2 regions of the Streptomyces sp. NPDC091412 genome follow, and region 2 is predicted to be linked to the other one. Evidence: riboswitches for the same ligand, from Rfam matches in the RefSeq annotation. Region 2 holds a riboswitch; the other holds the start of a gene.

Region 1 (6,912 bases), on a different contig from region 2:
CGGGACCGCTCGGCCGGGCCCGGGTCGACCACGACGTAGCCGGTCTCCCCGGGCTTCACGTAGTGCAGCCGCCGCCGGATCTGCTGCTCGGCGTAGGCGTCGTCCTGCCAGCGTGCCTTGAGGTCGCGCAGTTGTTCCACCCGCTGCTGGGCCTGCTGCTTCTGCCGTTGCAGGTCGGCGATGTCGGCGCGCTGGGTGACGTACTGCCGCATCGGGTACGCCAGGGCGACCACCATCGAGCAGAGCACCAGCACGAGCAGCGCCGCGCGGCCGGTGAGACGGGAGCGGCGGGCCTGGCGGCGGGTCTGCGAACGGTAGACACGGGCCGCCGTCTGCTCACCGAGCAGCCTGATCCTGGTCGTGGTGGAGAACCGGTCCCGGTCCTTGACGGCCATCGTCCCGCCTCCCGTTCGTGCCCGTGCACACACGTGCGTACGTCCCCGGACACGGTACGGGACCGGGTACGGGGACGTACGTGCGACTGGCGAAGCCTTACGCTTCGCGGCTCAGCCTCCGGGGCGCCTCGGCCCCCGGAACGGCTCGGCCTTCGAAGCGGCTCAGCCCTTGAAGCGCGGGAAGGCCGAGCGGCCGGCGTACACCGCGGCGTCGTCGAGGATCTCCTCGATGCGCAGCAGCTGGTTGTACTTGGCGACGCGCTCGGAGCGGGCCGGGGCGCCGGTCTTGATCTGGCCGCAGTTGGTGGCGACGGCCAGGTCGGCGATCGTGACGTCCTCGGTCTCGCCGGAGCGGTGGGACATCATGCACTTGAAGCCGCTGCGCTGGGCCAGCTCGACGGCGTCCAGGGTCTCGGTGAGCGAACCGATCTGGTTCACCTTCACGAGCAGCGCGTTGGCGGCGCCGTCCTCGATGCCGCGGGCGAGGCGCTCGGGGTTGGTGACGAACAGGTCGTCGCCGACGAGCTGGACCTTGTCGCCGAGCTTGTCGGTGATGACCTTCCAGCCGGCCCAGTCGTCCTCGAACAGCGGGTCCTCGATGGAGACGAGCGGGTAGGCGGCCACCAGCTCCTCGTAGTACTCGGTCATCTCCGCCGCCGAGCGCTCCTTGCCCTCGAAGACGTACTTGCCGTCCTTGTAGAACTCGGAGGCGGCGACGTCGAGCGCGAGGGCGATCTGCTCGCCGGGGGCGTAGCCGGCTTCCTTGATCGCCTCGAGGATGAGGTCGAGGGCCTCGCGGTTGGAGCCGAGGTTCGGGGCGAAGCCGCCCTCGTCGCCGAGGCCGGTGGACAGGCCCTTGCTCTTCAGGACCTTCTTCAGCGTGTGGTAGACCTCGGTGCCCCAGCGCAGGGCCTCGGAGAAGGACTCCGCGCCGATCGGGGCGATCATGAACTCCTGGATGTCCACGTTGGAGTCGGCGTGCGAGCCGCCGTTCAGGATGTTCATCATCGGCACCGGCAGCAGGTGCGCGTTCGGACCGCCCAGGTAGCGGAAGAGGGGGAGGTCCGAGGCCTCGGAGGCGGCGTGGGCGACGGCGAGGGAGACGCCGAGGATGGCGTTGGCGCCCAGCGAGCCCTTGTTGTCGGTGGCGTCCAGGTCGAACATGGCCTGGTCGATCAGACGCTGCTCGGTGGCGTCGTAGCCGACGAGCTCCGGGCCGATCTGCTCGATCACGGCGAGGACAGCCTTCTCGACGCCCTTGCCCTGGTAGCGGTTGGGGTCGCCGTCACGGAGCTCGATGGCCTCGAAGGCACCGGTGGAGGCGCCGGAGGGGACGGCGGCACGACCGGTGCTGCCGTCGTCGAGGCCGACCTCGACCTCGACCGTGGGGTTGCCTCGGGAGTCCAGGATTTCCCGGGCTACGACGACGTCGATGGACGGCACGAGCATCTCCTTCTGGGATGTGACGCTGGAAGTGCGGGGCGTGAGCCTTGCGACTAGAGCCTAACCGTCCCGGGGCGGCGACCGGCCGACCGACCGCCTCGTGGACAGAGTGACGGTACCCTTTGTTCCCGCTCGGAACAAAGAGACGGGGAAGGTTCGGGAACGGCCGGGTGTGCGGGAGACGAAAAAAACCCGCCCCCGCGCGTAGGGGGAACGCGCCGGGGCGGGGGCCCATGAAGGGCGGTGCGGGCCCTTACTTCAGGTGGAGCTGCTGGCCCGGGTAGATGAGGTCGGCGTTGTCGACGATGTTCTTGTTCAGCTCGAACAGCTTCTTCCAGCCGCCCTGGACGCCGTGCTGGGCGGCGATGGAGCTGAGGGTGTCGCCGGCGACCACCTTGTACTCGCCGTCACCCTTCTTGACCTTCTCGCCGGTGGGCGTGGTGACGGTCCTGCTCGGGGCGGGACGCGTCGCGGAGCGGTTGGCGGCCTGCTGCTCGGTCGAGCGGGTGGTGGTGCTCTTGGCGGAGCTGCCGCTCGACGACGAGGACGAGGCCGACGACGAGGACGAGGCCGACGACGAGGACGAGGGGGCGCCGCCGGTGTAGGCGGCGCCGGACAGGCCCTTGCCGCAGACCGGCCAGGCACCCTTGCCCTGGCCCGCGAGGACCTTCTCGGCGACGGTTATCTGCTGCGACTTGGAGGCCAGGTCCGCGCGCGACGCGTAGGCGGTGCCGCCGTACCCGGCCCAGGTGGAGTTGGTGAACTGGAGGCCGCCGTAGAAGCCGTTGCCGGTGTTGATGGACCAGTTGCCGCCGGACTCGCACTGGGCGACCGCGTCCCACTCGGAGGCGGTGGCGGCGGAGGCGTCGCCGACCGCCATCAGCGGGGCGGCGACTGCGGCGCCGGCGACACCGGCGAGCGCGATGACACGGGTGGTCCTGGACGTACGGCGATGCTTGCCCTTGCTGGAGAACAGCATGGATGGATCCCCTCACCGACGCCTGCGAGGTGAGCTGTCGGGTTCGGGCCGGTTGAGTTGCCCGGCCGTGCCTCGTACACGAGGCACGGCTCCACCCCTAGCCGCTCCGGTCAACTGCCCGGCGCGGCACTTACCTTGGGTCCCCCGCTCCTGCCCACGGCGCTTGACGCGACGACTGTTCCCGTGCGGCCGCTGGCAGGATTCGGCGTTGCGGCAGCCGGGGCTCGCGGTGACGAGCGGTCACGACCGTAGGCATGCGCTTCGCCGAATTCCAAAGACGATCAGGGCTTCTGAGACTCATCCCACACTTTCCCCGAATGGGACATTCAGCGCGAAGCGTGGCGTGAACTCCGCCTACTTTTGGGGCGTTTCGGTAGGGACATTCAGGGTCTGACCGGCAGAGATGTGATTCGGGTCGGACCCGATCGCCCCCTTGTTCGCCGCGTACAGCGCGTCCCATCCGCCCGGAACGTCAAGGGAGTCGGCGATGGACTCGAGGGAGTCGCCGGCGCGGACGGTGTAGGAGTCGGCGACGACGGCCCGCGCGGAGCCGCCGCGGGAGGCGTGACGGCCGGAGGAGGCGGCCGAGTGGCTGTCGGCCGGGTCCTCGACGGCACTGCCGCCGCGGTGACGCCCACCGCTGAGCGCGCCGGTGTCGACCAGGGCCGAAGTGCCGCCGACCTGCCACGAGTTGTCCGTATAGCCCGGCTGCGGCGCGACCGAGGGCGAGGCGTCGGGCGACTGCGACCCGCCTGCCGCGGCATCGGAGGACGCGTCGGACTCGGCCGGCTCGCCCTTCTTGGCGGGCGAGGACGGCGAAGGGGAGGACGTGGCGGGGGGCGCGGTCGACGAGCCGGAGGGATCGATTGAACCAGGGTCGACATCCGACGAGCCGGACGAACCGGACGAGCCGGACGGATCGCCCGACGACGCCTGCGACGAGTCGGACAGACCGAGGTCGTCCGTGAGGGACTTTCCGGAGGAGCTGGAGGATCCGGACGAATCACCCACGCCGGTGTCGACCTTCGCCGCCCCGGACTTCTTGCCGAGTCCGGAGAGCAACCCGCACGTCGGCCAGGCACCGGGACCCTTGTCGGCGAGCAGCTTCTCGGCCACGGATATCTGCTGGGACCGGCTGGCCTGGTCGGCGCTCGAGGCGTAGTCGAGGCCGCCGTACTTCTCCCAGTCGTCCTGCGTCAACTGGAGGCCGCCGTAGTAGCCATTACCGGTGTCGGCGCTCCAGGCGCCGCCACTCTCGCACTTGGCCACCTTGTCCCACGCGTTGCCGTCGGCCGCGCTGGCGCCGCCGGCGCCGATCAGCGGGATGGCGATGGCGGATCCGGTCACTCCGGCTGCGACGAGGAGGGCCGGAGCCTGACGGGGCCGACGGTGACGACCGTTCCCGGAGAGCATACGGAGACCTTTCGTGCGACAGCGGTGACCCGCGTGGCGACCGCAGTCTCGGCGCCACGCTGATGGGTGAAAGTATCGGCTGACGATCGCTTGTCACAAGTTCATGCCGCACAGATCACGTGAAGATCACACTGTTGAGCATGTGTCACCTTCGTGTCCGCCAGTGGGTAGGCGTGGTGCGGCGGCGGGCGCCTTTTCCTGCCTTGTCCGGCTTCCCCGCGACTTACCGACCGGGTGTGAACCGCACCGGCAGCGTCCGCAGTCCGCGCATGATGAGCCCGCCACGCCAGCGCAACTCGGCTGGATCCGCACCCAGTTGCAGGTCCGGGAGCCGGGTGAGGAGAGTGGCCAGCGCGGTCTGGCCCTCCAGGCGGGCGAGCGGTGCGCCGAGGCAGTAGTGGATGCCGTGTCCGTAGCCGAGGTGTTGATTGTCACGCCGCCCGAGATCGAGGACGTCGGGGCCGGCGAACCGCTCCGGGTCCCGGTCGGCGGCGGCGAGGACGACGAGGACCGGGTCGCCGGCGGCGATGTCCTGCCCGCCGATGGTGAGCGGCCGGGTGGCGTAGCGCCAGGTGGCCAGCTCCACCGGCCCGTCGTAGCGCAGGAGTTCCTCCACTCCCGTCTCCAGCAGGCCGCCGTCCCCCTCGGCGAGGGACCGCTGGAGCCGGTCCCGCTGCTCGGGGTGGGTGAGCAGGGCGTAGGTGCCGTTGCCGATGAGGTTGACGGTGGTCTCGAAACCGGCGAACAGAAGGATGAAGGCCATGGCGGCGGCCTCGTTCTCGGTGAGGTGCTCGCCGTGGTCGGAGGCGCGGATGAGCGCGGAGATGAGGTCCTCGCCGGGGACGGGCTCGGCCGGGAGCGCCTCGCGCTTGCGGTGGATGAGGTCCGCGAGATAGCCGCGCATCTTCTTCACGGAGCGGGCGACCCCGCCGCGCGGGCCCTTGCCGTGGCGGATCATCATGCCCGCCCAGTCCCGGAAGTCGTCCTGGTCCTCGCGGGGGACGCCGAGCAGGTCGCAGATGGCGTAGATGGGCAGCGGGAAGGCGAACTCGTGGATGAGGTCGGCGGTGCCGCGCTCGGCGAACCCGTCGATGAGTCCGTCGGCCAGCTCCTGCACACGCGGGGCGAACTCGGCGACACGGCGCGGGGTGAACGCCTTGCTGACCAGCCGGCGCAGCCGGGTGTGGTCCGGCGGGTCGATGTTCAGCAGGTGGGTCATCAGCTCGGCCTTGCGCTCGCCGGGGATGCCGGTCTTGCCCTTGGCGTGCGCGGACTCGGCGTGGTGCGCCGGATTCTTGGACAGCCGCTGGTCGGCCAGGGCCTGCCTGGCGTCCGCGTACCGGGTGACCAGCCAGGCCTCCACTCCGCTGGGCAGACGGGTCCTGTGCACGGGGGCGTGCTCGCGCAGCCAGGCGTAGGCCGGGTAGGGGTTGCTCGCGAACTCCCAGGTGAACAGGGCGGGTGGCTGGTCGTGCATACGGTTGACCCTAGTGCTGTGACCGGGGATCCGGCGCAAGGGCTTCCGCCCCTGCCGCCGCCACGGCCCTCCCCGTCCCCGGCGGCGATGCCCCCGGCACCCTGCCGCCCCGCCCGCGCCCCTCAGGGCCTTCGGGTGCCCTCTGTTTCCACGATCGCGTCCCGGTACGCGCGCGCCGCCGCGCGCAGTGCCGCCTCCGGGTCGACGCCCTCCGCCTCGGCGCGGGCGGCCAGCGCCAGCAGCTCGTATCCGAAGCCCTCCCTCGCCGGGAGGGGGACCTCCAGGCCCGCCGTGCGGACCCGGGAGGCCAGCTTGGCGGCGAGGGCGAGGCCGGGCTGGCCGAGGGGGACGCCCTCGGTCACGGAGGTGCGCCGCTTCTCCTCGGCCTTGGTGCGCAGCCAGTGCGCCTTGACCTCCTCCGGGGTGGTGGCGGTCTCGTCACCGAAGACGTGCGGGTGGCGGTGGATCAGCTTGGCGACGATGGTGCCGGCCACGTCGTCGATGGAGAACGGCTCCTCGGGGTCCTCCTCGGCGATACGGGCGTGGAAGACCACCTGGAGCAGGACGTCGCCCAGTTCCTCGCGCAGCTCCTCGCGGTCGCCGTCCTCGATCGCCTCGACCAGCTCGTACGCCTCCTCGATGCCGTACTTGGCCAGGCCCTTGTGGGTCTGCCGGGACGACCAGGGGCACTCGGCGCGGATGCGGTCCATGACCTGGACGAGGTCGAGCAGGCGGGCGCCGGGCAGGTCGTAGGAGGCGGGCAGCAGCTCCAGCTCCGGCATGTTCACACGGCCGGAGCCGGCCAGGCGGGCCAGTCCGTCGGTCAGGGCGGGTTCGCCCTCGCCGGTGGCCACGACGACGACCGTACGGCCGCCGGCGCACGCGTCCACCAGTTCCTCGGCGCTCGGTGCCGCCTCGTCCACGGCTATGCCCGCCTCGCGCAGATACGGCAGCTGCGGATGAGCGCCGTCCGCGCACAGCACCCGGTCGGCCGCGCGCAGCACCTGCCAGGCGGGCCAGGACAGCAGCCCGGGGGCGACCCGGTGGCTGGTGGTGAGCAGGACGATCCGGCCCGAGGCCGCTGCGGAGGTGGTCGTGCTGGTGGTGTTCACGGTCCGAACGTAACGCACGCCCGCGACGTCACCCCTGGTTGTCCACAGGCCGGGGGCCGTCCCCCCGGCCCGTTGTCCGGTTGTCCACAGGTC
Region 2 (6,912 bases):
GAGCATCGCGGTGGTCCAGGCGGCGCCGCCGGCCAGCAGCAGGGTGAGGCCGGCGGCCCAGACCGGCGCCACCGAAAGGTCGTAGGCGGCCGTCACGGCCGGCGGCGCGGGGGCGAAGACCCGGTCGTGAACGGTGCTGAAGACGGCCGCGGTGCCCAGCACGAGCCCCGCGAGGCAGCTCAGCAGGACGGTGGCGACCAGGCACTGCCACACCCACAGCGCGACGACGGGCTCCCGTTCGGGCCACCCCGCCCGGGCCAGTGTGCGGGGGACCGGCACGGCGAGCGTCAGCGCGACGGCGCTCAGCAGGAGCAGGCAGGCGGTCATGCCTCGGACTCCGGATCCTCGTCGGAGGTGGGCGGGTGTCGGGGTCGTGCGGTGGAGCGGTGCTGTGCGGCCGGCCGGCGCGCCGGACGCGCACGGCCTGCCGCCAGTATGACGGCCACGGGCACCGGGAGTCAGGGGTCCGCCACCACCAAATCCCCGGCGTGGGAAGGGCCGCAGGGCTCCACTCAGCCCGAGACGATCCGCCCCGTCACCTCCCCGAGCCCCAGCCGCGTTCCGTCCGCGCCCGGTGCCCAGGCCGCGAGCGTCACCACGTCGCCGTCCTCCAGGAAGGCCCGCTTGCCGTCGGGGAGTTCCAGCGGCTCCCGGCCGTTCCAGGTCAGCTCCAGCAGCGAGCCGCGCTCGTGCTCGGCGGGTCCGCTCACCGTGCCCGAGCCGTACAGATCGCCCGTGCGCAGGGACGCGCCGTTGACCGTCATGTGGGCGAGCTGCTGCGCGGCCGTCCAGTACATGGTGGAGAAGGGCGGCTCGGACACCACGTGACCGTTGATCGCGACGGAGATCCGCAGGTCGTAACCGCCGGGCTCGTCCGCGGAGTCGTCGAGGTAGGGCAGCAGCGGGTGCGTCCGCCGCGGCGGGGCCACCCGCGCCTCCTCCAGCGCGTCCAGCGGAGTGATCCACGCCGACACCGACGTGGCGAAGGACTTGCCGAGGAAGGGCCCGAGCGGGACGTACTCCCAGGCCTGGATGTCGCGCGCCGACCAGTCGTTCAGCAGGCACAGCCCGAAGACGTGCTCGCGGAAGTCGCCGAGCGCGACCGGCTGCCCCATCCGCGAGGGCACGCCCACCACGAAGCCGACCTCGGCCTCGATGTCCAGCCGGACCGAGGGGCCGAACACCGGCGCGGGGTCCGTGGGAGCCTTCCGCTGGCCCGACGGGCGCATCACGTCCGTGCCGGAGACCACCACCGTGCCGGAGCGGCCGTGGTAACCGATCGGCAGGTGCTTCCAGTTGGGCGTCAGAGAGTCCTCGGCGTCCGGGCGGAAGATCTGCCCCACGTTCCGGGCGTGGTTCTCCGAGGCGTAGAAGTCGACGTAGTCCGCGACCTCGAAGGGGAGGTGCAGGGTCACCGAGGACAGCGGGTGCAGGAAGGGCGCGACGGTCTCCCGGTGGGCCGGCACCGTCACCCACGACGTCAGCGCGCGCCGCACGTCGGACCACGCGGTGCGGCCCGCGGCCAGCAGTGGGTTCAGGGTCGGCCGCGCGAGCAGTTCGGCGTACGGCGAACCGAGTGCCCGCGCCGCCGCCCCCGCGTCGAGCACGTGGTCGCCGAGCCGGACGCCCACGGTCCTCTCCGATGACCCGGCGTGGGAGAAGACGCCGTAGGGAAGGTTGTGCGGACCGAAGGGGTCGCCCTCGGGGACCTCGAAGGGGGGCATGGGTACTGCCTTCCTTTCCGGAATTCCATGTGATCGGGCCACACGTTACGGGGGCTTCGCATGTCTTGGGCAGTGTCTAAAGAGTTTGCAATGTCCGAATTGGTCTTGTGGGAGGGGGCAATTCCGGCTTAGCGTCCTCTGGGGGCGCGGACGGGGTGGGTCCGCTCCATAGGGGGGACACGTGGGGGGACCCGTGGCCAGGAATGCCGTCAGTGTGCCTTTCCGGGCCGACCGTGAGGTCCCGGGCTTGATCGTGAAGTTCGGCGACTACCCGCTGCACCACGGCGGGGTGGGCGCGATCCGCAGCCTCGGCCGGCTGGGCGTGCCGATGTACGCGATCACCGAGGACGCCTACACACCGGCGGCCTCATCCCGGTATCTCAAACGCGCGTTCGTCTGGCCGACCAGGGGCACGGAGGGCACGGACCGTCTGGTGGAGGGCCTGCTGCGGATCGGCCGCCGCATCGGCCGGCCCACCGTCCTGGTGCCCACCGACGAGGAGGCCGCCGTCCTGATCGCCGAGCACCAGGACGAACTCGAAGGCCACTTCCTCTTCCCGCCCGTCGCCCCCGGCCTGCCGCGCCGTCTGGCCAGCAAGCAGGGCCTGCACGAACTGTGCGTGGAGCACGGCATCCCGAGCCCCACGGCCGCCTTCCCGCAGTCGTACGACGACATCGTGGCGTTCGCCGAGAAGGCCTGCTTCCCGGTGGTGGCCAAGAACCGCGAGGCGTTCGTCCGGCGCAGCAGCCCCGCGGTGAACGGCACCACGAGGATCAACAGCCGCGAGGGCCTGCTGGCCCTGGCCCGGGACTGGGGCGAGCGGCCGGGCGTGATCCTCCAGGAGTATCTGCCGCGGGAGGAGGCCGAGGACTGGATCGTGCACGCCTACTTCGACCAGGACTCGGTCCCGCTCGCGATGTTCACCGGCGTCAAGGTCCGCTCCTGGCCGCCGCACGCGGGCATGACGGCGAACGCGTACGTCGTCGACAACCCGGAACTCGCCGACCTCGCCGCGCGGTTCATCAAGCAGATCGGCTTCACCGGCATCGTCGACCTCGACCTGCGTTTCGACCGGCGCGACGGGCAGTACAAGCTCCTCGACTTCAATCCGCGTATGGGCGCGCAGTTCCGGCTCTTCGAGAGCGAGTCGGGCGTGGACGTCGTGCGGGCCATGCACCTCGACCTGACCGGGCGGCCCGTCCCGGAGGGCGAGCAGCGCGCAGGTCACCGGTACGTCGTGGAGAACATCGACCTGCCCGCCCTGCTCGCCTACCGCCGCAGCGGCTACACCACGCCGCACGCGCCGGCGAGGCCGAGCGGCACGGAGCTGGCCTGGCTCGCGGGCGACGACCCGCTGCCGTTCCTCACGATGCTCGCCCGCTTCGTGCGGCCGGGCGCCCGGCACCTCTATCAGCTGTGGCGGACCAACCGCCGGGGTGGCACGTCCGGTTAGGGCGCAGCACGACCGTGTGCGGGCGGCGCGTCCCGCCGCCCGAGCCGGCCCACGAAGTGACGTGAGCACGTCCTGGGGAGGGACTTCGTGAACCAACCGGTGGCAGTCATCGGTGCCGGGCCGTTCGGCCTGTCCACCGCCGCGCATCTGCGCGCCCGGGGCATCCCGGTCCGCGTCTTCGGCGAGCCCATGGTCGCCTGGCGCGACCACATGCCCGCCGGAATGCTGCTGAAGTCGACCCCGGCCGCCTCCGGCATCGACTGCCCGCAGCGCGGCCACACCCTCGCCGACTACTGCGCCGCGGCCGACATTGGACCGCTGGTGACCGACGAGGACATCATCCCGGTGGAGACCTTCATCGCCTACGGCGAGTGGTTCCAGCGCAGGCTGGTGCCCGAGCTGGAGCGGGTGCGGGTGGTGTCGGTCGACCGGCGGCCGGGCGGCGGCTTCGAGGTGAAGCCGGACTCCGGGGAGCAGTTCACCGCCCGCGCGGTCGTGGTGGCGACGGGCTTGTCGGGCCTGTCCCATCTGCCGCCGGAACTGGCCACGGCGGTGCCGGACGGCCCCACGCCCACCGGGCCGCTCTCGTACAGCTCCCAGCACCACGACCTCGGCCGGTTCGCCGGGAAGGAGCTGATCGTCGTCGGCGCCGGCCAGTCCGCGCTGGAGACGGCGGTGCTCGCGGCGGAGGCCGGCGCGCGGGTGCGGGTGGTGGCGCGGGGCCGAGGCGCGGTCGCCTTCGGCGCCCCGCCCTGGGAGCAGCCGAGGTTCCGGCCCGAGTCGCCCTTCGGCCGCGCCTGGTCGCTGTGGGCGCTGAGCTACCACCCGCAGCCCTTCCGGTACCTCCCGGCCGGGGTCCGCCACCATCTGGTCCGCCGGGTCCTCGGCCCGCTCGGCGCCTGGTGGCTGCGCGAGCGCTTCGAGTCGGCGGTGCCGGTCCACGAGGTGAGCGGCATCGTGCGTGCCGAGGTCACGGGCGGGCGTCCGGTACTGACGGTGCGCACCCCCGCGGGCGAGAGCCGGCAACTGGAGGCGGACCACGTCATGGCGGCCACCGGCTACCGCGTCGACATCGCCGCGATGGGCTTCCTCGGCCACGAGCTGCGCACCGGACTCGCGGTCAGCCGCGGCGCCCCGAGGCTCGGCGCGGGCTACGTCTCCTCGGTACCCGGCCTCTACTTCACGGGGTTGCCGGCGGCGGCCTCGTACGGGCCGGTGATGCGGTTCGTGTGCGGCACGGAGTTCGCCTCGCCGCGGCTGGCCGCACACCTCGCGGCGGCGCACGGTTGAGGGCAACCTCGTCCGCGGCGCCGAAGCGCTCTCACAGGTAAGGGAGTTGAGGAGAGGGAGCCGGGAGCACGGTGGCCGTCGCGGTCGTCCGGTTCCGGTCGAGTCGGCGGGCCGGGGCATCCGTATTCTCTGATCATGGCCGCCCTCGCATATGCCCTCATCGCCACCGACCTGGACGGAACGCTGCTGCGCGGCGACCACACCGTGTCCGAACGGTCCCTCGCCGCGCTCGCGGGGGCGGCGGCCGCAGGTGCCCGGCACCTCGTGGTGACCGGACGGCCGGCACCGAGAGTGCGGGAACTGCTCGACGTCCTCGGCACCACGGGGCTCGCGGTGTGCGGTCAGGGCGCACAGCTCTACGACGCCGGCAGTGACCGCCTGCTGTGGTCGGTCACCCTGGACCGGGAGCAGGCCGAGACCGCGCTCGGCAAGATCGAGGCCGAGGTGGGGGAGGTGTACGCCGCGGTCGACCAGGACGGGGTCGAGGGGCTCACGCTCATCGAGCCGGGGTATCTCATGCCGCACCCGGCGCTGCCCGCCGTACGGGTCGAACGGCGCGACGACCTGTGGCGCGCGCCCATCAGCAAGGTGCTGCTGCGTCACCCGGTGCTGTCCGACGACGAGCTGGCGCAGGCGGCCCGCGGCGCGGTGGGTTCCCTCGCCACGGTCACCATGTCGGGCCCCGGGACCGTCGAACTCCAGCCGTGCGGCGTCACCAAGGCGACCGGACTGGCGCTGGCCGCCGAACACCTGGGACTGGGCCGCGAGAGCGCCCTCGCCTTCGGCGACATGCCGAACGACATCCCGATGTTCCAGTGGGCCGCCCGGGGGGTCGCCATGGCCAACGCCCACCCCGAGCTCAAGGCGGTGGCCGACGAGGTCACGACGTCGAACGAGGACGACGGCATCGCCGTCGTCCTCGAACGACTGTTTGTCTAGCGCTGTGACCGGAAAGGTTCACCGGCTCTAGCCGGTGCGTGCGCCGGCCGCGGTCCGGTCAGTACGCGCCGAAGACGTTGTCGATGGAGCCGTACCGCTTGGCCGCGTAGTTGCAGGCGGCGGTGATGTTGGCGACCGGGTCGTAGATGTCCCAGGACGTGCCGTTCACGTGGTAGGCCCGGAAGGTCGGGTCGATGACCTGGAGCAGACCCTTGGACGGGATGCCCTTCTTGGCGTTGGAGTCCCAGAGGTTGATGGCGCGCGGGTTGCCGGAGGACTCGCGGATGATGTTGCGGTGGATCCCGTTGTAGGAGCCCGGGATGCCCTTCTGCGCCATGACCGCCAGGGAGGCCCGGATCCAGCCGTCGAGGTTGTTCGAGTAGCCGAAGCCCGCGGCCGTCCGGACGGTGGCCGGGGTCGCAGCGGACGCGGTCGTGGCGCCGAGCAGCGGTACGGCGAGGACGGCTGCGCCCGTGCCGGTGACGGCGAGGGCACGGACGAGGCGGGCGGTGCGGGAAGAGCGGCGCTGACCGTTTGCAGGCATGGGGGAATTCCTCTCCGTCGCCTGCGAGGTGAGCTGTCGGGTTCGGGCTGGGAGGTGCCCGGCCGCGCCTTGAAGGGCGCGGCTTCACCCCAAGCCGATCCGGTGCGGTGTACGCGGTACGTACGACGCCCGGCCCGGCGACTTACCTGGGTCCCCCGCTCCTGCCGTGGTTCATTCGGTCGTTGGGATTACGGGCGGCGGCAGGATTCGGCGTCCGCCCGTCGGTGCCGGGAACGTATGCGAGAGCACATGTCCCGAACAAGTGCTGGAATCACACATCGTCCAGTTTGACCTTGGTCCGGGGGGTATGTGGTGCTTGATCCTTTGCATCTGCCAAGACTCAACTCGACTGGGTGTAAAGGGAATGTGAAGGAATGCGAGAGGTGGCGCGGAGGGGAGGGGGTGTGTCCCAAGTCACGGCTCGAGTGGCCGAAGAGCAAATACCACTAAAGAGAATTGAAACCCCAATAGGGGTGAATCGGACTTCATGTGTGAGTGTGGATGGGCCGTGTGGCTGACACGTGATGGTGGTCACGTCGGGTGAAGTGGCCTGGCCCGTATAGGTGGGCGATATCGGTGATCGAAACGTGACCGGATACGCTGACTTGAGTGAGGGCAGCGACCTATCGACAAACCGTGTAATCCCCAGCAGACACCAGCAGACAGGAGACCCCTCGTGACCGTCGTCGGGCCATTCGGGCTGAGCGTGCGGGACCAGGCTCTCGAAGCCGATGTCCAGGCCGGATTGGCGGCTGTCGAGGAAGGGCTGCTCGAAGCCACCAAGAGCGAGGTCCCGTTCATCACGGGCGCCGCGCAGCATCTCGTCAGGGCGGGCGGGAAGCGGTTCCGGCCACTGCTCGTGATGCTCGCGTCCCAGTTCGGGGATCCGTACGCGCCGGGGATCGTGCCCTCGGCCGTGGTGGTGGAGCTGACCCACCTGGCGACGCTGTACCACGACGACG

The links. A riboswitch is a leader RNA that binds a small molecule or an ion and turns the genes downstream of it on or off. The one in region 2 is predicted to bind cyclic di-AMP.
Region 1: linked by a shared signal. The riboswitch ahead of ACIQMV_RS30070 (transglycosylase family protein) and the one ahead of ACIQMV_RS27200 (transglycosylase SLT domain-containing protein) in region 2 are both predicted to bind cyclic di-AMP.

What each region holds. Positions count from the first base shown of each region.
Region 1 covers NZ_JBIVTV010000016.1:133,413-140,324, reverse strand. The annotation lists gene ACIQMV_RS30080 (septum formation initiator family protein) at 1-395, opposite strand, end outside; gene eno (phosphopyruvate hydratase) at 558-1,844, opposite strand; gene ACIQMV_RS30070 (transglycosylase family protein) at 2,092-2,817, opposite strand; cyclic di-AMP (ydaO/yuaA leader) riboswitch at 2,822-2,989, opposite strand; gene ACIQMV_RS30065 (transglycosylase family protein) at 3,172-4,230, opposite strand; gene ACIQMV_RS30060 (cytochrome P450) at 4,454-5,707, opposite strand; gene ACIQMV_RS30055 (nucleoside triphosphate pyrophosphohydrolase) at 5,830-6,819, opposite strand.
Region 2 covers NZ_JBIVTV010000013.1:118,104-125,015, forward strand. The annotation lists gene ACIQMV_RS27175 (M56 family metallopeptidase) at 1-327, opposite strand, end outside; gene fahA (fumarylacetoacetase) at 513-1,724, opposite strand; gene ACIQMV_RS27185 (ATP-grasp domain-containing protein) at 1,939-3,177, shown strand; gene ACIQMV_RS27190 (FAD-dependent oxidoreductase) at 3,265-4,467, shown strand; gene ACIQMV_RS27195 (HAD family hydrolase) at 4,600-5,406, shown strand; gene ACIQMV_RS27200 (transglycosylase SLT domain-containing protein) at 5,465-5,950, opposite strand; cyclic di-AMP (ydaO/yuaA leader) riboswitch at 5,956-6,141, opposite strand; gene ACIQMV_RS27205 (polyprenyl synthetase family protein) at 6,627-6,912, shown strand, end outside.